DNA from 4 places in the Rhizobium sp. BG4 genome. Region 3 is predicted to be linked to each of the others. Evidence: riboswitches for the same ligand, from Rfam matches in the RefSeq annotation. Region 3 holds a riboswitch; each other region holds the start of a gene.

Region 1 (6,012 bases), on a different replicon from region 3:
CTCCTGAGCTGAGAAACTAGGCCGGCAATGCTGCCGGCTGGCCGCGGCCGAGCGAGAAGCGGATGCGGTATTCGGCCGGCGAAAGGCCGAGAATCTTCCTGAAAACCTTCCGGTATGTCTTCGGATCCTCGTAGCCGCTTTGCCAGGCCACCTGCTCGATCGTCATATGCGACCGCTCCAGCAACTCGCGGGACTTGGCGATCCGCAGGCGCTGGCAGTATTCGGTCGGATTGATGCCCGTCGCCTTCTGGAAGCGGCGCAGGAAGGTGCGCTCGCCAAGCCCGGCGCGCTCGGCCATGGCAAGCAGCGTCAATCCTTTCACGTTCGTCCCATGTAGCCAGTGCTGGATCTTCAGGATCACGGTGTCGCCATGATCGAGCTTCGGCGAGAAGGTGGCGTAGTAGCTCTGCTCGCGGGCGCCGGGATCAACCAGCATGAAGCGCGCGGTCGCCAGCATGACGCTCGAGCCCATCAGCCGGTCTACGAGTTTCAGCCCGAGATTGATCCAGGCCATCATGCCGCCGGCAGTCATGATATCGCCCTCGTCGATGATCAGCTTGTCGGTATTGACGCCGACATCGCCGTAGCGACTGGCGATTAGCTCCTGATGCGACCAGTGGGTGGTGATCGTGCGGCCGGAGGCGAGCCCGGTTTCTGCGAGCAGATAGGCGCCGCCGCAGACCGAGCAAATCGTCGTACCCTCGGCGTGGCGGGCGCGGATCCAGCCGGGAAGGCCGCCCATGCGGCGGCCGACCGGCAGGTCGTTCAGCGTTGGCGGCAAGATCAGCGCCATCAGCTTCTCGCCGGTGCCGGGCTGGCTTTCGAACATCTTGCGGACGGAACCATCCTCCTGCAGGTGCCAGTGGCTGACGCGCACCTGCGGCGCGGTCTCGCTGTGCTCGGCCGCCTGCATGCCGGCCACCTGGAACATGTCGGTCAGACCATAGATCGCCGACATCAGGGCACCCGGATAAATGACGATGCCGATATCCACCGGCGCGTCCAAAGCCGCTTTTGTCAATTCCGCCCCCATCGTTGTCAGCTTCGCCCGTCGAGAGCCTAGGCCCGCGGGTCTATCAAATCAACCAGCGCACCGGACAGGACGCGACGAGATCTGAGAGACCAACCGGAGGACAGGACAATGGCACAGGCAACCGCAGCAACCGCAATGATTTCCCGCAGAAACATGCTGGCCGGCGCATTCGGCGCAGCAGCGACGGCAACCGCACTTTCCACCATCGCAACCCCAGCCAAGGCCGAAACGAAGGCCAACCAGAGCAACGAAGGAACACGGACCATGGGCAGCAGGATCATCACCCGCGACGGCGTCGAGATCTATTACAAGGACTGGGGCAAGGGCCAGACGGTCATCCTCAGCCACGGCTGGCCGCTTTCGGCCGACAGCTGGGAAGCGCAGGCCTTCCATCTCGCCAATAACGGCTTCCGCGTCATCACCCATGACCGCCGCGGTCACGGCCGGTCCAGCCAGCCGTGGGACGGCAACGACATGGACCACTATGCCGATGACCTCTCCGATCTCATCGGGCAGCTCGATCTCAAGGAGATCATCCTGATCGGCTTTTCGACCGGCGGCGGCGAGATCAGCCGCTATATCGGGCGCCATGGCACAGGCCGCGTCGCCAAGGCCGGCCTCATCTCCGCCGTGCCGCCGCTGATGGTCAAAACAGACAAGAACCCGGGCGGCCTGCCGAAGGAAGTTTTCGACGGCATCCAGGCAGCGAGCCTCAAGGATCGTTCGCAGCTCTACAAGGATATCGCCGGCGGCCCGTTCTTCGGCTTCAACCGTCCGGGTGCCAAGGCTTCGCAGGGCATGATCGACAGCTTCTGGATGCAGGGCATGATGGGCGGCCACAAGAACACCTACGACAGCGTCGTCGCCTTCTCGCAGACCGATTTTACCGAGGATCTGAAGAAGTTCGACGTGCCGACGCTGATCGTGCATGGAGACGACGACCAGATCGTGCCGATCGATGCCGCCGGGCGTACTTCCAAGACGCTCATCCCGCACGCGATCCTCAAGGTTTATCCCGGTGCGCCGCATGGCCTGACGGATACCCACAAGGATCAGCTGAACGCTGATCTTCTCGAATTCGCCCGTTCGTAACCCCTGTCGCGGGCGGCGCCATCGATCCCGGCGCCGCCCTGCCTTACACCGAAACCGGAGGATGTTCAGATGACCCGCATGACCGAAACCAAGCCCTACAGCTTCGAACATGGTGCATTCGACATAACCGTCTTCAGCGATGGTTTCATCATGCTGCCGGACCAGATCATTCTGCCGGATACGCCGGCGGAGGATCGCCCCGCCATCCTCGGCCGTATCGGCGGCGATGCGACGGCCGCTCCTTTCCAGGTCAACATTCCGCTGATCCGGTCCGGCAAGGATTTGATCCTCGTCGACAACGGATCGGGCACGCGCTTTCAGGATACCGCGGGCCGCCTCGTAGGAAATCTGAAGGCCGCCGGCATCGACCCTGAAGCGATCACCAAGGTGATCTTCACCCATGTTCATCCCGATCACTCCGGCGCCACGGTCAATTCCGACGGAACGCTGCTCTATCCGAATGCCGACTACTATGTCAGCGAAGCGGAATGGGCCTTCTGGACGGACAAGGATTTCGAGATCCACATGCCCGAAGCGCTTCACGGCTTTGCCCGTGGCGCCCAGCGTGATCTGAACGCCGTCAGGGATCGCCTGACGCTGGTAAAGCCCGGCGACGAGATCGTCTCCGGCATGCAGGCGGTCAGCACGCGCGGGCATACGCCCGGCCATATCTCGCTCGAGCTTCGCGGCCGCGACAATCTGCTGATCACCGGCGATGCGGCAACCAGCAATGTCGTCTTCTTCGAGCACCCGGACTGGCACTTCGGCTTCGACACCGAGCCGGAGATCGCGCTCGCAAACCGCAAGATGGTGCTCGACCGCGCCGCCGGCGAGAAGCTCAAGCTGCTCGGCTACCACTGGGCCTATCCCGGTGTCGGCTATGCCGAGCGGCAGGGCACCGCATATCGATTTTCGGCTGCGGATTGATCGCGGGAGGGGAGTGGGCGGCCTTGATACAAAGGCTGCGTTTACTCCCCATTCACCATGTTCGCCGGATTTCCCCACTTTCCTCAGTGCTGTTGGCAAACAAATTATTGACGCTGATTTTGACTCGCGTACTATATCTAGTGTTCGAGGTTCTCGCGATTCGTAGGGATCGTGGGCTAAGACGGGAATTCGGTGAGACCCGCTGCAAGGCGGGACAATGCCGGAGCTGCCCCCGCAACTGTAAGCGGCGAGCATCTGTCCCATTTCGGGTCACTGGGTCATGAAGACCCGGGAAGGCCGGGATGAATGTGATGATCCGCAAGCCAGGAGACCTGCCTTGAGCGAAAAACGTCCACGGGCGGGGTGTCCGGCTGGCGAGCGATGAGGTGAGCGCATGATGCGGCTCTTCGCTTCCTCCGGTGTGTCCTGCATGAGCCACTTCGGGGTGAAGTCTTATGTCTTTGAGTTTCAGATCATACCGGCGCGAATGACGGGCTGCTGACGCCCGGCAATCGGCAACGGCTGCCTTCCATTTCGATCTTCCCAAGCGCGGACATCGGCGGATGTCCGAGCGATATCCCATGCCTTCCAGTCACGAGGTTTTCACAATGAGCATCACCGTCTACAGCAAGCCCGCCTGCGTCCAATGCACCGCGACCACCCGCGCCCTCGACCGCCAGGGCATCGACTACACGATCATCGACGTTTCCACCGATAGCGCTGCCTACGAGCTGGTACAGGGTCTTGGCTACCGCCAGGTGCCCGTCGTCATCGCCGGCGAGCAGCATTGGGCGGGCTTCCGCCCTGACATGATCAGCGCGCTCGCCTGATCGGCTGCCGCGATGGGCGAGATCGTCTATTTTTCCAGCCGGTCGGAGAACACCCATCGTTTCGTCGAGAAGCTCGGCCTTCCCGCGCAGCGCATCCCCATTACCGGCGAGACCCTGCAGGCAGGGTCGCCCTATGTGCTTGTCGTCCCGACCTATAGCGGCGAGGGCGGCAAGGGGGCCGTTCCCAAACAGGTGATCCGTTTCTTGAACGATGCGGCAAACCGTTCGAACCTTCGCGGCGTGATCGCTGCGGGCAACAGCAACTTCGGCGAGACCTACGGGCTCGCCGGCGACATCATCTCGCGCAAATGCCAGGTGCCGTACCTCTACAGGTTCGAGCTTCTCGGCACGGCCGACGACGTCGCCAATGTCAAACACGGATTGGAACGATTTTGGACACGGCAGTTCTCGAGCGCCCCTTGAAGGCGCAGGCCGCTGATGCCGCGTTGGATTATCACGCGCTGAACGCGATGCTGAACCTCTATGACGGCGAGGGGAAGATCCAGCTGGACAAGGACCGGCAGGCGGCCAAGCAATATTTCCTGCAGCACGTCAACCAGAACACCGTCTTCTTCCATAACCTCCGGGAGAAGCTCGATTATCTGGTGACCGAGGGCTATTACGAGCAGGAGGTGCTTGACCAGTATTCGTTCAATTTCGTCCGCGATCTCTTCGATCACGCCTATGCCAAGAAATTCCGGTTTCCGACCTTCCTCGGCGCCTTCAAATACTACACCAGCTACACGCTGAAGACCTTCGACGGGAAGCGCTATCTGGAGCGCTACGAAGACCGTATCTGCATGGTGGCGCTGGCGCTGGCGCGCGGCAACGAGGCGCTCGCCCGCGATATGGTCGACGAGATCATTTCCGGGCGCTTCCAGCCGGCGACGCCGACCTTCCTCAATGCCGGCAAGAAGCAGCGCGGCGAGCTCGTCTCCTGCTTCCTGATGCGGGTCGAGGACAATATGGAATCGATCGGCCGCTCGATCAATTCGGCGCTGCAGCTTTCCAAGCGCGGCGGCGGCGTGGCGCTGTCGCTGACCAACATCCGCGAGGCCGGTGCGCCGATCAAGCATATCGAGAACCAGTCGTCGGGCATCATTCCGGTGATGAAGCTCCTGGAAGACGCATTCTCGTACGCCAACCAGCTCGGCGCGCGGCAGGGGGCCGGTGCGGTCTATCTGAATGCGCATCACCCCGATATCATGCGCTTCCTCGATACCAAGCGCGAAAATGCCGACGAGAAGATCCGCATCAAGACGCTGTCGCTCGGCGTCGTCATCCCCGACATCACCTTCGAGCTCGCCAAGAACAACGAGGACATGTACCTGTTCTCGCCCTATGACGTGGAACGCGTCTACGGCGTGCCCTTCACCGAGATCTCGGTCAGCGAAAAGTATCGCGAGATGGTGGCCGACAGCCGCATCCGCAAGAAGAAGATCAAGGCACGCGACTTCTTCCAGGTGATCGCCGAAATCCAGTTCGAGAGCGGCTATCCCTACATCATGTTCGAGGACACGGTGAACAAGGCGAACCCGATCGCCGGGCGCATCACCATGAGCAATCTCTGCTCGGAGATCCTGCAGGTCAGCGAGGCCAGCGAATATAACGACGACCTGTCCTACAAGCATATGGGCAAGGACATCTCCTGCAATCTCGGCTCTCTGAATATCGCGGCAGCGATGGATTCGGCCGATTTCGGCAAGACGATCGAGACGTCGATCCGGGCGCTGACGGCGGTTTCCGACATGAGCCATATCTCCTCGGTCCCGTCGATCGAGAAGGGCAATGACGAAAGCCACGCCATCGGTCTCGGACAGATGAACCTGCATGGCTATCTCGCCCGCGAGCGGATCCACTACGGCTCCGAAGCGGGCGTCGATTTCACCAACATGTATTTCTACACGGTGACCTATCACGCCATTCGTGCGTCGAACCGGCTGGCGGTCGAGCGTGGCCAGAGCTTCAAGGGTTTCGAGAATTCGAAATATGCGTCCGGCGAATATTTCGACAAATACACCGAGCAGGAATGGAAACCGGCTACACAGACGGTTGCCGACCTGTTCACAAATGCCGGTATCGAAATCCCCACGCAGGAAGACTGGCTGGCGCTGAAGGAAGCGGTCATGT
Region 2 (6,012 bases), 940 kb from region 3:
CTCCGTTCACATGAATCCGATCCTGCTGAAGCCGCAATCGGAGAATGGCAGCCAGATCGTCGTGCAGGGCAAGGTCTGGGGGCAGGCGAAGGGGCGCGACTACCAGCGCCTGAAACCGCAGCTGCTCGAGTATGTTCTCTCTAGCTTCGCGACGGTTTCCGAAGGCGCCGATCTCGTCATCGTCGAGGGCGCGGGATCTCCGGCGGAGATCAATCTGCGGCCGGGCGATATTGCCAATATGGGCTTTGCCACGCGGGCGGTCGTGCCGGTCGTGCTGGTCGGCGATATCGACCGCGGCGGGGTCATCGCCTCGCTGGTTGGAACGCATGCGATCCTCGATGAGCGGGATCGCGGCATGATCTCTGGCTATATCATCAACAAGTTCCGCGGTGACGTTTCGCTCTTCGATGACGGGATCTCCGCGATCGGGCGCTATACGGGCTGGCCGTGTTTCGGCGTGGTGCCGTGGCTGAAGGCGGCTGGTGGTCTTCCGGCCGAAGATTCCGTCGTTCTCGAAAAGCTAGCGCGCGGAAGATCGGCGACGCTGAAGGTCGCCGTACCCGTGCTGCCGCGGATTGCCAATTTCGATGATCTCGATCCGCTCCGCGCGGAAGAGGATGTCGAGCTTGTCTTCGTAAAGGCCGGCGACCGTCTTCCTGACGATGCCGCTCTCGTCGTTCTGCCGGGCTCGAAGTCGACGATCAGCGATCTCGCGGATTTCCGCGCAGCCGGCTGGGACCGCGATCTCGCGGCCCATATGCGGCGTGGCGGGCGGGTGATCGGCATTTGCGGCGGCTACCAGATGCTTGGGCGCAAGGTTCACGATCCACTCGGCATCGAGGGCAGTGCGGCTGAGACGGACGGGCTTAGCCTTCTCGACGTCGAGACGGTAATGGCGCCGGAAAAGGTCGTGCGCAACAGCCGCGCGGTCTCCGCCGAATATGGCACGCCGCTTTCCGGCTATCAGATCCATCTGGGCGTGACGGAAGGCGCGGATTGCGACCGCCCGTCCGCCCAAATCGACGGCTTACCTGACGGTGCGATCTCCACCGATGGCCGGGTGATGGGCACCTATCTGCACGGTCTGTTTTCGAGCGATGCCTACCGCTCGCGACTGCTAGAAAGCTTCGGTCTCGCAGGCGAACGGAAAAGCTATGCCGAAAGCGTCGACAGGGCGCTGGATGCCGTGGCGGCCGAGCTGGAGCGTCATCTCGACCGCGACTGGCTGCAGCGGCTGCTCGGCTAGATTTCGCCAGAGACCTCGCGGCGGCGGCGGTCCAGTTCTTCCGTGTAACGGCGCAGCGTATGGCTTTCGCTGAGCTGTCCGACGACCTTGCGCTCGATCAGATTGTTGAGCACGGCCAGCGCTTCGCTCTCGGTCTTGTCGAAGATCGCGGCGGCCTGCTTGGCATTCATCTGCGGCTGCAGGAAGTCGTTCTTGTAGCGGATGAAGCTCTCCAGGCCCTTGCCCTCGTCATCCGTATCGATCGGATTGGAATGGATTTCGGGAACGAGGACGAGGCCGGCATATTTCCCGGTATCATCGACGAGGATGACGCGCTGCGTCGAACCGGCCGGGAAGGTCTTTTTGAATTCCTCGACGGAGGTCGCGACATTGGCGGTCTTGACGTCGGCGCGCATCAGCTTGCCGACCGTCAGGTTGCGGATCCAGCCGACATCATGGGCGCTGCGAATGCTTTCGCCGCGCAGATGGAAGCGCCATGTGGCGAAGGAGTAGCCGAAGGTGGTGCGCACGACGAGCGAGGATGTGATGACAGCGGCGAGCACCAGGGCGGTGATCGGGAAGTCGCCGGTGATCTCGAGCGCCAGGAAGGTCATCGTCAACGGTCCGCCGATGATGGCGACGGCGAGCGAACTCATGCCGACGACGGCATAGACCTCCGGTGTCAGTGACGCATGTGCAAAGAACGGCGCCGAATAGGCGAAGAGCTTGCCGAGCAGGGCGCCCATGAACAGCGAGGCGAAGAACAGGCCGCCCCTGAAGCCGGAGCCGATCGATACGGCGGAGGCGAAGGATTTCAACAGCAGAATGCCGATCAGCGCCGGGATCGCCACCTGGTGCGACAGGTTGAGATGCAGGGCGCCATGGCCTGCCGAGAGCACTTGCGGCGAAATCATCGCCAGCAGGCCGACGACGATGCCGCCGAGCGCCGGGCGGGCATAGGTCGGCACCGAGCTCTTTCGCGCCAGTTCCTCGATGAAGGAGACGCCCTGCATGATCAGGATGCCGGCCCCCGCGCAGCAACCGCCGAGCAGGATCGCCGGAACGTAGTCGGCTGGAACGACGCTGCCGAATTGGCCGACATCGATGGTAAAGTCGCTGCCGGCAAGCAGGCGGGCGATCAGCGTCGAGAGCAGGGCGGAAACGACGACGGGAGTCAGCGACACGATCGTGTATGTGCCGATGATCAGCTCGAAAGCGTAGAAGGCGCCCGTCAGCGGCGCGTTGAAGGCGGCGGCGATGGCGCCGGCCGCGCCGCAGCCGACCAGCACGCGCAGATCGGCGCGGCGCAGCTGCAGCTTCAGGCCGAGCTTGGAGGCAAGACCGGCCGCAAGCTGCGTATAGCCGGCCTCGAGGCCGACCGAGGCGCCGAAGCCGTTGGAGATCAGGTTCTGGATCGCGACGATCACGCTATCGGTCAGCGACAGGCGGCCGCCATGCAGCGCGTTCGCCTCGATCGGGTCGACCATCGGCTTCTTGCGCGTTCTGCTGAGGATGAACAGCAGCAGGCCGAGAAGCAGGCCGCCGCAGATCGGCGCCAAGAGCAGGAGCAGCTTGTTGTCGATCTCGGACGAGCTCAGGCGGTCGACATCGCTGATGCCGAAAATCAGGCTGTGCATTTCGCGCGAGATCAGGCTCATGCCGGTCACCGCGCAACCAGCGATGATGCCGACAGCGCCGCCCGCGAAAACCATGCCCATTTCATTCTGGCGCGCTAGGGCGCGCAGCCGCGCCATATCGAATTTGAGATGGCGCCGCGCCAGGCGGCCGATGTCGGTTTTCGTGAGCATGATGACAGAACTAGGCGATGGAATGCAGGATCAAGGAAGCGCGCTTTTTGCGCCGCATGATTTCGCGAGCAATTGCCGCAAAAGCGAGGCGGTCGCAAGCGAAATATCGACTTAAGTCAATGAATTTAATAGACTATCTGTTTGGTAGACTCAGTCGGGTTAAGAGCGGGCTGTTTGGATTGCCCTGGCATCGATTGACTTCGCATGGCCGCACGCCTAACGATGCTTTCAATTACGGATGGTTCCGGGGCGGCGGTTGCCGCTCGGGATGAAAAGGGAATGTGACGGGGCGGACCCAAGCCGGGCGCCTTCATCACAGCCGACCCCGCGACTGTAGAGCGGTCAGGGTCTTCCATCCGGTGCATCGGCACCGCTGCCTGATCGCTGCATTCCGCAGCAGGGCAATGGCTGACGCGCATCGGAAAAGCCACTGGAAATGCATCGTGATCAGCCGGGGCAGGACGCCTCTAATTCTACGAATCGTCCGCCTTTTCACGAGAATGCAGCCGGGAAGGCGAGGAAGATCCGCTGGCACGATCAGGGATGGCCTTTCGGCCGTCCCTGTCGGGGCCTGAAGCCGCGAGCCAGGAGACCTGCCATCTGTGCCGGGCGAAGAGCCCTTTGGGCATTCCCGCCCGCTGCCAGCACGGAGGTTGTCATGGCTGAAACGAGAATTTTCATGTCGCTATATGCGGCGCCTCAGAGGGGTTCCCCCATTCCTGTGGCCTTAGGGCTGCGCCCACGGGATGTCACAGGAATCCAGCGTGCCCAAGTCCTTGGGCACGGGAGACTCATTTCCTTGTTGCTGCGATTCATTCACGGCGCCGACGCGCCGTGGCTGGATTCCTGTGGCAAGCACAGGAATGAGGGAAGACCGAGAGATATGTGCCCCAGCACGGTGGCCTTCGCATGAGCAGTGCGACTTTCATCCTCGGCGGCGCCCGGTCCGGCAAATCCCGCTTCGCTGAAAATCTCATCACCGACACCGGTCTCGAACGTCACTATGTGGCGACAGGGCGGGCGTGGGACGAGGAGATGCGGGCGCGGATCGAGCAGCATCGGGCCGATCGCGGGCCGTCGTGGCAGACGCATGAGGAGCCGCTGCAGCTTGCCGAGCGGCTTGCGGCAATCGACGGCGAGGGGCGGGCGATCCTGGTCGATTGCCTGACGCTCTGGGTTACCAATCTGATGATGGACGAGCGCGATGTGGCGGCGGAAAGTGCCGCGCTCGCGGCCTGGCTGCCGAAGGCGAAGGCGCGGCTCGTTCTTGTTTCCAATGAAGTCGGCCTCGGGATCGTTCCCGAAAACCGGATGGCGCGGGATTTTCGCGACCATGCCGGGCGGCTGCACCAGATGATCGCGGCCTCCGCCGCGGACGTGTATTTTATCGCGGCAGGCCTGCCGCTGAAGATGAAGGGTTGAACGAATGAACCAGCAGAAGATCCCCGCAACCGTGATCACCGGCTTCCTCGGGGCCGGCAAGACGACGATGATCCGCAACCTGCTTTCCAATACCGGCGGCAAGAAGATCGCGCTGATCATCAACGAATTCGGCGATCTCGGCGTGGACGGCGACGTGCTGAAGGGCTGCGGTGCTGAAAATTGCACCGAGGACGATATCATCGAGCTCACCAATGGCTGCATCTGCTGCACCGTCGCCGACGATTTCATTCCGACGATGACCAAGCTTCTGGAGCGCGATCAGCGCCCCGACCACATCGTCATCGAGACCTCGGGTCTGGCGCTGCCGCAGCCGCTGGTCGCCGCCTTCAACTGGCCGGACATCCGCAGCGAAGTCACCGTCGACGGCGTCATCACCGTCGTCGATAGCGCCGCAGTCGCGGCCGGCCGCTTTGCCGACGACCATGATGCCGTCGAGGCGCGCCGCGTCGAGGACGAATCCCTCGATCACGAAAGCCCGATCGAGGAGCTGTTCGAGGATCAGCTGACCTGCGCCGATCTGATCGTTCTCAACAAGACCGACCTGCTCGATGCGGCCGGCATTATCCGTGTCCGCGACGAGGTTGCGTCGCGTATTTCACGCAAACCTGCGCTGATCGAAGCGAAGAACGGCGATGTCCCGGCAAGCGTTCTGCTCGGCCTTGGCATCGGCACGGAAGAAGACATCGCCAACCGCAAGTCCCATCACGAGCTGGAGCACGAGGACGGCACGCCGCATGACCACGACGAGTTCGACAGCTTCGTCGTCGAGCTCGGCACGCTTGCCGATCCCGCCGGTTTCATCGAGAAGCTGAAGGGCGTGATCGCAGAGCATGACGTGCTGCGCCTGAAGGGCTTTGCCGATGTCTCCGGCAAGCCGATGCGCCTGCAGATCCAGGCTGTCGGCAGCCGCATCGACCAGTATTTCGACCGTGCCTGGGCACCGGGCGAAACCCGCGGCACGCGCCTCGTCGTCATCGGCTTGCACGATATGGACGAAGCTGCCGTGCGCAAGGCGATCGAGGCGCTGGTCTGATCCATGCATCTACTCCTCGCCCAGAAAGGAACGATCAGCGACGGTGACGAGGCGACCGATCTCGGCCAGTCACCCGGCGACATCCTGTTCCTTTCTGCGGCGGACACGGAGCTTGCGGCAATCGCCGCCGCTCATGGGCAGGGTGGCGGCAATCCGCTGACGCTGCGCGTCGCCAGCCTGATGAGCCTGAAACACCCGATGTCCGTCGATGCCTATGTCGAGCGGACGGCGCGGCACGCAAAGCTGATTATCGTCCGGGCGCTCGGGGGAGCGAGCTATTTTCACTATGCTCTGGAGGCACTGCATGCCTGCGCAGCCCTCAGTGGCGCGCGGATTGCGGTGCTGCCCGGAGATTCCAAGCCGGATGCCGGGCTGACGCCATTCTCCAATGTCGATCTCGATGATCTCAATGCGCTCTGGTCCTATCTGATCGAAGGCGGCGACGAGAATTCGCGGCGGTTTCTGGATTATGCGGCGGCGATGGTTGCCGGTGGAGAGAAGCC
Region 3 (6,012 bases):
GATCTTTTCCGTCACTTGTATTTAAGAAAATCCTTTTCAGAGAATCCTCATGTCCTCTTCCAACGCCGTCTTTGTCCGCTCGACGCTTTTCATGCTCGGGCTCGGCGTGCTGCTTCTGGCCGGTATCGTCGGAACGTCGCTCTGGCTGACGAGCGCGAACCGCATCTATTCCGATACGGTTGCCGAGATGCGCCGCATCCGCACTGGTTCGGTCGATCTGCTGACCGCGCTCCAGGATGCCGAAACCGGGCAGCGCGGCTTTCTGCTGACCAATGACGAGAGCTATCTGGCACCCTACTTTCAAGCGGTGAAGAACTTGCCCGAGCGGCGCAAGCGGCTGGCAGACGTGCTGCAGAACTATCCTGATTATGCCGAGCGGCTGCCGGTGCTGGATCAGGCGGTCGACGGCAAGATGGCGGAGATCGATAATACGGTCGCGCTCGCCAAGGCCGGCCGGATGCAGGAAGCGCTGGCGATCGTGCGCAACGATAGCGGCAAGGCGCTGATGGACGACGCCCGCGGCGTTCTCGTCGGCTTCATCAGCCAGACCGATGACCGCCTTCGGGTAATCGTCGGCGAACAGCTCAAAGCGGCAAGCAACCTGCAATGGGTGACGATCGGCGGCGCATTGGCGATTGCCATCGTCGTCGGCGGGGCAATCCTCATTATCGTCCAGCACGTGCGCGACCTGTCGCGGGCGCGCGAGGAGCTGCAATCGCTGAATTTCGGCCTGGAGGAGCGCGTCAACGAGCGCACCGAAGACCTGATGCAGGCCAACCAGGAAATCCAGCGCTTCGCCTATATCGTCACCCACGATCTCAGGGCACCGCTCGTCAATATCATGGGCTTCCTCAGCGAGCTCGAGGCCAGCCTGACGGCGGTCACGGCCTATGTCATGGCTGATGAGAAGAAGCCGAGCGAGGACGAAATCAAGGAAGCGCGCCTCGCAGTCGAGGAAGACCTGCCGGAGGCGATGAGCTTCATCCGCTCGTCGACCCGCAAGATGGATTCGCTGATCAACGCCATCCTGAAGATTTCCCGCGACGGACGCCGCAAGCTGGTGCCGGAGAGGATCGACCTCAAGGCCATGCTCGAGACGGCTGCGGCGAACGTGCATCACCAGGTCGCCGAGGCCGATGGGGAAGTGGAGATGGATATCCGCGTGCCCGGACTGATCACCGACCGCTTCTCGCTGGACCAGATCTTCGGCAACCTTTTCGACAATGCGGTCAAATACCGCTATCTTGGCCGTCCTGTCAGGATCGCCGTGCGGGCCATGCCGGCCGGCAAGGGCCGGATCAGGATTGATGTCGAGGACAACGGCCGCGGCATCGCAGTTGCCGATCGCGAGCGCGTTTTCGAACTCTTCCGCCGCGCCGGCGAACAGGATCAGCCGGGTGAAGGCATCGGCCTCGCATATGTGCGATCGTTAATACGAAATTTGGGAGGTGACATTACTGTCGCTTCGACAGAGGGCACCGGCAGCACCTTCACGCTGCTTCTGCCGTCGGATCTCACCACCATCGTAAAGGGTACAGAGTCATGAAAGCCACAGGCCAGGAAGTCACGATCGTCATGATCGAGGACGACGAGGGGCATGCCCGCCTCATCGAGAAGAACGTGCGCCGGGCCGGCGTCAACAACGAGATCGTGCCCTTCACCAACGGCAAGAGCGCGCTCGACTTCATCCTCGGCCCCGACCGCAGCGGCACCGTCAGCAAGGACCGCTATCTGCTGATGCTGCTCGATCTCAATCTGCCGGATACGTCGGGCATCGATATTCTCGAGCAGATCAAGAACAACGAGCACACCAAGCGCATGCCTGTCGTCATCCTGACGACCACCGATGACGAGCGCGAAATCCAGCGCTGCTACGATCTCGGCGCCAATGTCTATATCACCAAGCCCGTCGATTACGACGGCTTCGCCCACGCGATCCGCCAGCTTGGCCTGTTCTTCGCGGTGATCCAGATTCCGCAGCAATAACGAGAAAAGGCGAGCAGTTTGCCTGCTCGCCCTTCGTTCAGCGCATCAGCAGCGGAATGCCGATGACGATAGCTATGAGAACAATGGCGATTGCGACCTTCAGAAGGCGCACACGCCGCGTCCGCTCCCCACTCCAATCATACGTCATGGTTGGTCTCCACGGGGCATGCACTTAGAGCCCGGCATGCCGGGTTCAATAGGTATGGCGCAACTTGCTTGCGTAAGGCTTATCTAAATTATGCGGTGAAAACAGACGCTTGCTGCAATCAGCGGCTGAAGCGCAGCGCCCATCGACGGCCGTCGAAACTCATCCGCAGCAGGGCGAGCGGCTCGATATCCGCCAGCCAGAAAGAACTCGGCGGTGCCTTCATCACATGCAGGATCGCGGCCCGGATGACGGTGGCGTTGGCGATGGCGACGATATGGCCGTCGAATGCCTGCTGCTCTTCCATCCAGCCGGCGATGCGGGCCTGAAGTTTCGACAGGCTCTCGCCGCCATGCGGGGCGGCGTCCGGATCGGTCATCCACTGGATCAGAGCATCCGGCTCCTTGGCCTGCAGATCGGCAAGCGGGCGGCCCTTCCAGCGGCCGTAATCCATATCGGCGAGCTTCGGATCGGCCGCGGCCGTCAGGTTCAGGATTTCGGCGGTCTGCAGCGCGGCGAGCGCCGGGCTGCTTTTGACGTGATCGGCACGCTGAAGCCTTTCCGCGAGAGCCGCGGTATCGGTGGCGGCGCTCTGTTCGAGCGGCTCGTTCAGCGGAAAGCGGCCTTCGCGGTTGGCGCTTGTCGGGCCGTGGCAGATCCAGGTCAGCCGGGTATGCACAGGAGAGCCTCCGGGCTGCCTCTTCGGCAGATGAAGTTTCGTTGACAGTTCGAAGCCTAGAGATATAACGGTCACGTTGCGGGTTTGGAAGCCGGTGTAAATCCGGCGCGGTCGCGCCACTGTGACCAGGATGCGAAAGCGAACTGGAAGTCAGACCTTGCCGCAACATCCTTTCGACTGAACGCGTCATTCCAGGAGGAATACATGTCTGACATCACTTTCAAGCCTATCGCAGCACCGCAGCCGATTCCGGTTGGCGAGATCCTGCCCTGGGCGATCTTCGGCGGCCTGCTGATGATCATCGCCATCTATTTCGTCGGCACGGAAGAGGGCGCCATGGCGCTGTTCTCCGGCGGCTACGTCCACGAATTCGTGCATGACGCCCGCCACCTTCTCGGCTTCCCCTGCCACTAAAGGACGACTGACATGGTTGGAAACCTTCTACTTCGCGGCATGATCGCGGGGGCGATTGCTGGCGTCCTGGTGTTTGTCTTCGCCCATTTCTTCGGTGAGCCGCTCGTCGATCAGGCGATCGCTTTCGAGGAAGCCGCGGCACAGGCAGCCGGCGAGGCCGCAGAGCCCGAGATCGTCAGCCGCGCGACGCAGGCCGGCATTGGTCTCTTCACCGGCGCCATGGCCTATGGCATCGCCGTCGGCGGTCTCTTCGCGCTGACCTTTGCCTTCGTGCATGGCCGGTTCAGCACGCTCAGCGCCCGCGGCACCGCTGCGGTCATCGCTCTTGCCGCTTTCGTCGCCATCATCCTCGTTCCCGGCATCAAGTACCCGGCCAATCCGCCGGCTGTCGGCAATGGCGATACGATCGGCGTTCGCACCGAGCTGTTCTTCCTGATGATCGTCGTCTCCGTCGCGGCGCTGATCGCGGCGATCGCCTTTGCGCGCAGCCTCGCTCACCGCTTCGGCATCTGGAACGGCGCGATCATCGCCGGCATCGCCTATATCGTCTTCATCGGCCTCGTGCAGTATCTGCTGCCGCCGATCAACGAGGTGCCGGAAAACTACTCGGCGATCGTCCTCTGGCGCTTCCGCATCACCTCGCTCGGCATGCATGTCGTGCTGTGGTCGGTGCTGGCTGTGGTCTTCGGGATGCTGGCCGAGAAGCGGCTGGCCTCGCAGGGTGCTGTCGGGCGTCCGGCGTTTCGGTGAGGATTGGGTGAGGGGAGCCAAAGGCTTCCCTCATTCCTGTGCTTGTCACAGGAATCCAGCCACCGCGCGTCGGCGCGGTGAATGACTCTACAGTTTCCCGCGTCCATGGACATGGACGCACTGGATTCCTGTGACAAGCACAGGAATGAGGCATTGGTAAAGGCTGTGATGAATAGGCCTCTGTTTCATTTGATGACCGGCATGGCTGCGCTCGCGCTGTCGAGCGGCGGTGCCATGGCCCACAGCCGCACATCCTCTGCCAATCACGCCGGCATCCCCGTCCCCGAAATTTCCCACGGCGAAATGGCCGTGATGGCCGATTATCGTGACCGGATCATCGCGCTCGCATCCACCGCCACCGATACCGACGAGCCGTTCCGCCGGGTGCTGAACTATGCGCAGATCCAGTATTCCTACTGTCTCTGGGGCCGCATGCCCGGCAGCGTGACGGATGAGGAAAGTCCGTTCAACGAATGCGCCCATGCTTATCTGGCGGCGACCAAGGCGGTGCTGATGTCTCTGCGGGAGATGCCGCGGGAGGCCGCGGCGGCGAGTGCGATCGTCTCCGAAGCCGATGCCGATATGATCAGGCGTGGGTTGTCGCTGATCACCTGCCGTTTCAGCGGCGAGGCGTTCAATACGGCCGATATCATCCGGCCGCGCTGGAGCGAGATACCGCTCCATACGGCGAGCATGGCGTCGCTGACCGGGTTCTTCGCGCTTGTTTTCGGCGTCTTCCTTGCCGGGCGCCGGTGGCTGAAGGTTCAGTCTTCGGAATAGCGCTGTTCCCGCCAGGGATCGCCGAACATGTGATAGCCGTTCATCTCCCAGAAGCCCGCCCGGTCAGCGGGCATCAGGTCGATGCGGCGCAGCCATTTGGCGCTTTTCCAGAAATAGAGATGCGGGACGATGAGGCGCATCGGGCCGCCGTGATCGGCCGTCAGCGGCTGGCCTTCCCAGGCGGTCGCGAGGATCGCGTCTTCGGCGGCGAAATCGGCGAGCGGCAGGTTGGTCGTGTAGCCGTCGTAGCTCGTCAGCATGACATAGTTTGCTTCCGCCTTGGGCATGGCGCGGTCGAGCAGGTCGCGCGTCGCGACGCCCTTCCATTTGTTGTCATAGCGCGACCATGTCGTGACGCAGTGGATGTCGGAGACGAAGGTGCTCTGCTCCAGCGCCTGGAAGTCGCGCCAGGAAAGCGTCAGCGGCGTTTCCACCAGGCCACGGACCTCCAGCTTCCATGTGTCGAGCGCAATCGACGGCTGCTGACCGAGATCGAGCACCGGCCAGTTCTTCACCAGATGCTGGCCGGGCGGCAGGCGGTCGGTTTCCGGGCGGGCGACGCGGCCGGTCAGGAACTTGCCTTCGGCGGCCCAGCGGCGTTTGGAGGTGGTCAGTTTACTGTCAACAGGGGTCTGCTGGTCGGTCATGGCACTCGTCCTCTCGCAGTGCAGCGATAGGACAATCTGGAGCCGCAGCTGTCAAGGCAGCCGCGCCTCTTGGAATCCTCCTCCGTGCTCATTACAATCAGGCCGTCGGGGATGCCTTCCTGGGGAGGGAGGCAGAATGGGAGGAGCCGCCGCTGTCTCAGAGGCACAGGCTTATATTCGCGCTGTTCTCAGTGCCTTTCGTCGTTTTCGCCTTCTTCTACTACGGCGGATCGGTGGCGACGCGCGCCTATATGGCAGAGGCCTCGGCCCAGGCGGGAACGGCGCTGCGTCTTGCCGTCTCGGCGCTCAGCGGCCATCTCAACCGCTATGAGGCGCTGCCGGCGCTGATTGCCGATCACGACGATATCAAGGAACTGGTGGCCCACCCCGAAGACAAGGGGTTGCGGGATGCCGCCAACCTCTATCTCAAGGAGATCAACCATCTCCTGAAATCCTCCGATATCTATGTGATCACACCCGACGGCGAGACGATCGCGGCCAGCAATTTTGATCTGCCCGACAGCTTCGTCGGCGAGAATTTCAGCTACCGGCCCTATTTCCAGGAGGCGATCGCCGGCAAGCAGTCGCGCTTCTACGCGCTCGGCACGACA
Region 4 (6,012 bases), 1.1 Mb from region 3:
GTCAGCACCATGTGCGTGCGCACCTGCGACGGCGGCTTCTTCCCGATCAGCACCAACGCCACCTCGATCGATTTCAGCCGCGATGCCTCGACCTGCTCGAAAATGTGCCCCGGCATCGAGACCGAGCTTTTCTATCAGGACGTTTCGAACACCGACGCCGCCAACATGGTCTCGGCCGCAACGGGCGCCCGCTACGGCGCCATGCCGAACGCCTTCGCCTACAAGAACCGCGCTCCCGGCGAAAAGTCGTCCTGCACTTGCAATCTGACTGCCTATTACGAGCAGATGCGCAAAAACCAGACCGCCAGCGCGCCGCCGCCGAAGGGCTCGATCACGACGATCACCACCAAACCGCCGGCAACGGCGGCTCCTGCGCCCGCCGCGCCACAGGTGCAGGTCCCCGACCGGCCCTATGAGCCGCAAAATAGCAAGGTCCGCCAGGTCGGCCCGCAATTCCTCGCAGGCGACCAAGGCAGCATCGATCTGAAGAACCCGGCAACATCAGGCCCACAGCCGCAGCAGCAACAGCAGAACTAACCGGCATAGACTGAACGTCGACCGGTCCTAGCGGCGGCCCCAGCCATCGCGGAAGACCAGCTCCTCGAGCGGCAGCCGCTGCCGCCAGCCTTTGACGGCGAGTTCCGGCTCCCGGTAGAGCTCGTCGACATAGCCGACGCAGAGCCAGGCAACGATCTCGATATGCGCGGGCACGCCGAGGATCTCCTTGAGTTCGTTCTCATGGAAGATGCTGACCCAGCCGACGCCGACGCCTTCGGCCCGCGCTGCGAGCCACAGGTTCTGCACTGCGCAAACGGTCGAATAGCTGTCCATCCGCGGATTATGCGTACGCCCCAGCACCACCTCGCCGCTGCGCGTCGGATCGCAGGTGATGCAGAGGCCGAGCGGCGCCTTGAGGATGCCTTCGAGCTTCAGCGACCGGTAGGTCGCCTGCCGCTCGCCATCGAACATCCCGGCCGCCTCATGGTTGGCCCGATCGAACGCCTCCCACACCCGCCGCCTCACAGCGGCATCGTCGACGACGATGAAATTCCACGGCTGCATGAAGCCGACCGACGGCGCGTGATGCGCGGCCGAAAGCAGCCGCATCAGCACATCCTCGGGTACCGGATCCGGCAAAAACTGGTCGCGCACATCGCGCCTGGTCTTGATCGCCCGGTAGACGGCATCGCGCTCGTCACCGGAAAAAGCGGATGCGCGCTGCAGCGCATCCCCGCTCAAGGGTCGCATCGTCAAATCCCCAACAACGCAACCGACCCGCCGTCCGCGCGGGATCAGTCTATGATGCCAGGCCGGTCTTCTGACTTGGCGTCATCCGCCCGCCGCAGCCTTCCCGGGATCACCCAGTGGCATGATGCGGCAGGCGTCAGCCTTACAGCGTTGGGCACGTTCCGGTCTTCCACCGGATTCCCGATTCTCCCGCCATGGCGGGCACCTGACACGACCGTCATGCCCGCTTTTCAGCAGCCTATCAAGAGGCCGGGAAATAGCGCACATAGGCAAACTCATCACCATCCGGTGACCAGCAGGGAACATTGATCGTGCCCTGCCCGCCGAACAGTTCGAACAGCGTCGTCAGGTTGCCGCCATCCATGTCCATCAGCCGCAGCCTGACATGCAGGTCGCGCGGGTGATCGAAGACATCTGGATCGTAGGAGAGGATCAGCACCTTGTCGTTAGCAGGTGCCGGATGCGCAAACCAGTTGCCGTAATTGTCGTGGGTCACCTGCTCCAGCCCGGTACCGTCAGGATGGATGCGCCAGATCTGCATCAGCCCGGTGCGGCTGGAATTGAAATAGATCCACTGCCCGTCGAAGGAATAGTCCGGCCCGTCATTGCGCCCCTCGCCATGCGTCAACCGCCGCTCCGCGCCGCCATCGACCGCTATCGTGTAGATGTCGAAGATATCGTCGCGGATACCGCAATAGGCCAATTCCTTGCCGTCGGGCGACCAGCCGTGCCAGTAGGACGGAAGATTGGTGGTCACCTGCTTCGGCGCCCCGCCTTCCGCTGGAAGCGTATAGATGCAGGATTTGCCGTATTCCGTCTTATCGGAAATCACATACCGCTTTCCATCGGGCGAAATGCCGTGATCGTTGTTGCAGGCGGCGGCAAAGCCGGTGTCGACCTGCTTCAGCCCGCCCTCACCATCCGGTGACAAGCGGTAGAGCAACCCGTCGCCGTTCAGCAGCAGATAGCGCCCGTCAGGCGAAAAGTTCGGTGCCTCGATCAGCTGCTCCGTCTGGAAAACCACCCGGCTCTGGCCAGTGCGGATATTGTAGATCTCGACCGAACTGCGCATGCATGCCTCCCGCATTGTACGGCGGTCCGGCTATCCGCCGTTCCGCTTCATTCTGATTTGCATGCGGTTTGTGCCATGCATCTGTGTCTCGATAAAGTCGCATCGCTTCAAAAGCGAACTGAGGTTCGGAGCGCCGAAATGCTGCGCCTTGAAGTCGGGATAGACCTGCCGCAGCAGGGTGCCGAGCTCGGCGATATCGAGCCAGCCTTCCTCCCTCAGCTTGGCAGTCTGCAGCGCCTGCGCGATATAGGGCCGGATGCTGGGCGATGGCTGCAGCGCCACGACCTTGGCCAGAGCCGGAAGGTTCGCCGGCGCCTCTAGCAGACGCAGCTCGAAAAAATCGTCGAACGACTCGCGCAGCAGCCTGGAAGCATTCGGCGCACCAAGCCCAATCGCCTGCTTGCCGCGCATTCGGATACGCGTCGCCAGATGGCCGATGTCACGATCACTGCTGGCGATGCAGAAAAGATCGATTGCCGAAGCTCCTAGATATTCCATCGCATCGACGGCAAGCAGGATATCCGCGCCGTTCTTGCCCGACTGGGAGCTGACCGCCGTCTGTAGACTGAGCGCATGCTTTCCGGCGGCCGCGACCCACGGCTGCGCAGCCTCCCGCGTGAAGTCGCCATAGGCGCGCCGCTCGATCAGGCGCCCGTAGCCCGAGGCTATGTCGATGATCTCACCCGCCGAGCGCGCCGGCAGGTTTTCGGTATCGATGAAGACGGCGACTTTCGTATCACGCACGATCACGACCTCCCGCGTTTCTGACGATAGAAACGCGGGAGAATGCGGAAGTCAGCAGCTTTCGGTTGATCGGGTTAACGATCGCTAACTGCGATCCCTAAACCGGTTGGTAATCGGGTAGCGGCGATCACGGCCGAAATTCTTCTTGGTGATCTTCACGCCCGGCGCCGACTGGCGGCGCTTGTATTCGGCGAGGTAGAGCAGATGCTCGACGCGGTGGACGGTAGCGACGTCATGACCGCGCGCCACGATCTCGTCGACGCCCATTTCCTTCTCGACGAGGCATTCGAGGATGTCGTCGAGCACTGGATAAGGCGGCAGCGAATCCTGGTCCTTCTGGTCCGGGCGAAGCTCGGCGGAGGGTGCCTTGTCGATGATATTCTGCGGGATGACGACGCCCGATGGACCCAGCGCATCCGGCGGCACATGTGCGTTGCGCCAGCGCGAGATTGCATAGACCTGCATCTTGTAGAGGTCCTTGATCGGATTGAAGCCACCGTTCATGTCGCCGTAGAGCGTGGCGTAACCGACAGACATTTCCGACTTGTTGCCTGTCGTGACCACCATCGAGCCGAACTTGTTGGAGATCGCCATCAGGATGACGCCGCGGGCGCGGCTCTGCAGGTTCTCTTCGGTGATGCCGCTATCTGTGCCTTCGAAGAGGTCCGACAGCGCCGAAGTGAAGCCCTTCACCGGCTCCTCGATGGGCACGATATCGTAGCGGCAGCCGAGCGCCCTGGCGCAATCGGCGGCGTCCTTCAGCGAATCCTCCGATGTGTAGCGGTAGGGCAGCATGACGGTGCGCACCCGCTCCTCGCCGAGCGCATCGACGGCAATCGCCGCGCAGATCGCCGAGTCGATACCGCCCGAAAGGCCGAGCACCACATTCTTGAAGCCGTTCTTGTTGACGTAGTCGCGGAAGCCGAGCAGGCAGGCGCGGTAGTCGGCCTCTTCCTTCTCCGGAACATGCGACATCGGCCCTTCGCTGCAGCGCCAGCCGTTCTCGCCGCGCTTCCAGGTCGTGACCGCAAGCGCCGGCTCGAACTGGCTCATCTGGAAGGCTAGCGACTTGTCGCCGTTAAAGGCGAAGCTGGCGCCATCGAAGACCAGTTCGTCCTGGCCGCCGAGCTGGTTTGCGAAGATCAGCGGCAGGCCGGTCTCGATGACCTGGCGCAGCGCCACCTGGTGGCGCACGTCCACCTTGCCGCGATAATAGGGCGAGCCGTTCGGCACCAGCAGGATTTCAGCGCCGCTTTCGGCCAGTGTCTCGCAGACGCCGAGATCGTTCCAGATCTCCTCGCAGATCGGCACGCCGATCCTGACGCCACGGAAATTCACCGGCCCCGGCATCGAGCCTTCGTCGAAGACGCGCTTCTCGTCGAACTCGCCGTAATTCGGCAAGTCGATCTTGTCGCGTAGCACCAGGATCTTGCCGCCATCGATGACCGCAACCGAATTGTGCCGCCCGGTTTCGCCCTGGCGGGGGAAGCCGACGATGACGCCCGGGCCGCCATCGGCCGTATCGGCAGCAAGATCGTCGACCGCCTTCTGGCAGGCTTTCAGGAAGGCCGGCTTCAGCACCAGGTCTTCTGGCGGATAGCCCGAAATGAAGAGCTCCGTCAAAAGCAGAAGGTCCGCGCCCTGGCGTGCCGCATCGGCGCGTGCCTCGCGGGCTTTCGCAAGATTTCCTGCAACATCGCCTACGGTGGGGTTCAGCTGCGCGACGGCGATACGGAGCGTGTTCAAGGGAGCGTTTTCCTGTGTCATGTCATTTATTTAGCGCGCGCGTCCTCGCCCCGCAACGTGCTCCGCCATGAAAAGCGGCAGTGTCTGATACGCGGAAAATTCAAATCCCAGGGAAAAGCAAGGAAACATTAATGGTTCATCTAGCGTTCATGGCGGGCATGTGACAGTTCGATGAAGTTTTTATGACGCCGCGAAATCGGCGGGAATGACATTGGAGTCCGCCTTGATCGCATCGGTCATGAAGTCCGCGCAGGCCAGAAGAATGGTGCTGCTTTCCACTGGTCTCGGCTCCAATGTCCGCTCTCCGGCTGCCCGCGGTGTCCTCAGCGTCGCGCTGACCTTGTCGATCGCGCTGCTCAGCGTCATCGCCGTCGAATGGATCGCCCGCAGCACGCTTGCCGATGTCGGCGATTTCCTGACCTCGACGGCCCGCCCCGGCATGACCACGGTGGCGATGCTGACCATCCTGATGCTGACGTTGGACGCCGCTTTCGGCCGCCGCCATCAATCCGCACTGATCGTCGTGCCGCTGGTGTTGATCCCGGCTTTCGTCTCGAACCAGAAGCAGCACTATCTCTCCGACCCGTTCTATCCGTCGGATATCCTGTTTGCCCGCCAGATCATGGAACTTCTGCCGGTGATGGTCCGTGACCGGCCCTTCACCGCGGTCGCCCTCGTCATCGGTATCGCGCTTCTCGGTGCCGGCATCGTCTTCGGCTGGCGCTATGCCTGGCGCACCTTCCCGAAGCTCTCGGGCCAGGCGCGTCTGCGCCGCCTCTGCCTCGGCCTGCCCGTTATCGCCGCCTTCGGCTCGCTGATGGATTATTCGCAATATTCCTATATCCGCGACCGCCTGCAGGTCGTGCCGATGATGTGGGACCAGAAGGAAAACTACCGCAGCAACGGTTTCATCCTGGCCTTCATCTTCAACGTGCCGATGGCCGATGTCGCGGCTCCGGCCGGGCTGAATACCGAAGCGCTGGATGCGATCCCTGCCCGCAACTACGGATATCTCGCCGGCCCGCGCGAAAAGCCTGATGTCATCATGCTAATGAGCGAATCCTTCTGGGATCCGACGCGGCTGAAGAACCTGAATTTCAGCGCCGACCCGATGCCGACGATCCGTGCGGCGCAATCCGGCTATGTCTTCTCGCCGGAATTCGGCGGCATGACAGCGAATGTCGAGTTCGAGGCGCTGACCG

What was found. A riboswitch is a leader RNA that binds a small molecule or an ion and turns the genes downstream of it on or off. The one in region 3 is predicted to bind cobalamin.
Region 1: another riboswitch for cobalamin. It lies ahead of nrdH (glutaredoxin-like protein NrdH); the one in region 3 lies ahead of F2982_RS13530 (CbtB-domain containing protein).
Region 2: another riboswitch for cobalamin. It lies ahead of cobU (bifunctional adenosylcobinamide kinase/adenosylcobinamide-phosphate guanylyltransferase); the one in region 3 lies ahead of F2982_RS13530 (CbtB-domain containing protein).
Region 4: another riboswitch for cobalamin. It lies ahead of bluB (5,6-dimethylbenzimidazole synthase); the one in region 3 lies ahead of F2982_RS13530 (CbtB-domain containing protein).

The regions. Positions count from the first base shown of each region.
Region 1 is NZ_CP044126.1:1,326,188-1,332,199, forward strand. It holds gene F2982_RS26235 (response regulator transcription factor) at 1-7, shown strand, start outside; gene F2982_RS26240 (helix-turn-helix domain-containing protein) at 17-1,021, opposite strand; gene F2982_RS26245 (alpha/beta hydrolase) at 1,142-2,125, shown strand; gene F2982_RS26250 (MBL fold metallo-hydrolase) at 2,195-3,052, shown strand; cobalamin riboswitch at 3,183-3,407, shown strand; gene nrdH (glutaredoxin-like protein NrdH) at 3,661-3,882, shown strand; gene nrdI (class Ib ribonucleoside-diphosphate reductase assembly flavoprotein NrdI) at 3,895-4,305, shown strand; gene nrdE (class 1b ribonucleoside-diphosphate reductase subunit alpha) at 4,275-6,012, shown strand, end outside.
Region 2 is NZ_CP044125.1:3,608,339-3,614,350, forward strand. It holds gene F2982_RS18080 (cobyric acid synthase) at 1-1,246, shown strand, start outside; gene F2982_RS18085 (chloride channel protein) at 1,243-3,033, opposite strand; cobalamin riboswitch at 3,256-3,649, shown strand; gene cobU (bifunctional adenosylcobinamide kinase/adenosylcobinamide-phosphate guanylyltransferase) at 3,943-4,455, shown strand; gene cobW (cobalamin biosynthesis protein CobW) at 4,460-5,509, shown strand; partial or broken gene cobN (cobaltochelatase subunit CobN) at 5,513-6,012, shown strand, end outside.
Region 3 is NZ_CP044125.1:2,671,993-2,678,004, forward strand. It holds gene F2982_RS13515 (CHASE3 domain-containing protein) at 50-1,546, shown strand; gene F2982_RS13520 (response regulator) at 1,543-1,986, shown strand; gene F2982_RS13525 (histidine phosphatase family protein) at 2,253-2,810, opposite strand; cobalamin riboswitch at 2,862-2,990, shown strand; gene F2982_RS13530 (CbtB-domain containing protein) at 3,015-3,224, shown strand; gene F2982_RS13535 (CbtA family protein) at 3,237-3,974, shown strand; gene F2982_RS13540 (hypothetical protein) at 4,167-4,754, shown strand; gene F2982_RS13545 (sulfite oxidase-like oxidoreductase) at 4,739-5,401, opposite strand; partial or broken gene F2982_RS13550 (sensor histidine kinase) at 5,513-6,012, shown strand, end outside.
Region 4 is NZ_CP044125.1:3,747,642-3,753,653, reverse strand. It holds gene F2982_RS18780 (DUF2865 domain-containing protein) at 1-537, shown strand, start outside; gene bluB (5,6-dimethylbenzimidazole synthase) at 565-1,248, opposite strand; cobalamin riboswitch at 1,291-1,472, opposite strand; gene F2982_RS18770 (PD40 domain-containing protein) at 1,490-2,320, opposite strand; gene F2982_RS18765 (NYN domain-containing protein) at 2,351-3,064, opposite strand; gene F2982_RS18760 (NAD+ synthase) at 3,149-4,831, opposite strand; gene F2982_RS18755 (LTA synthase family protein) at 5,034-6,012, shown strand, end outside.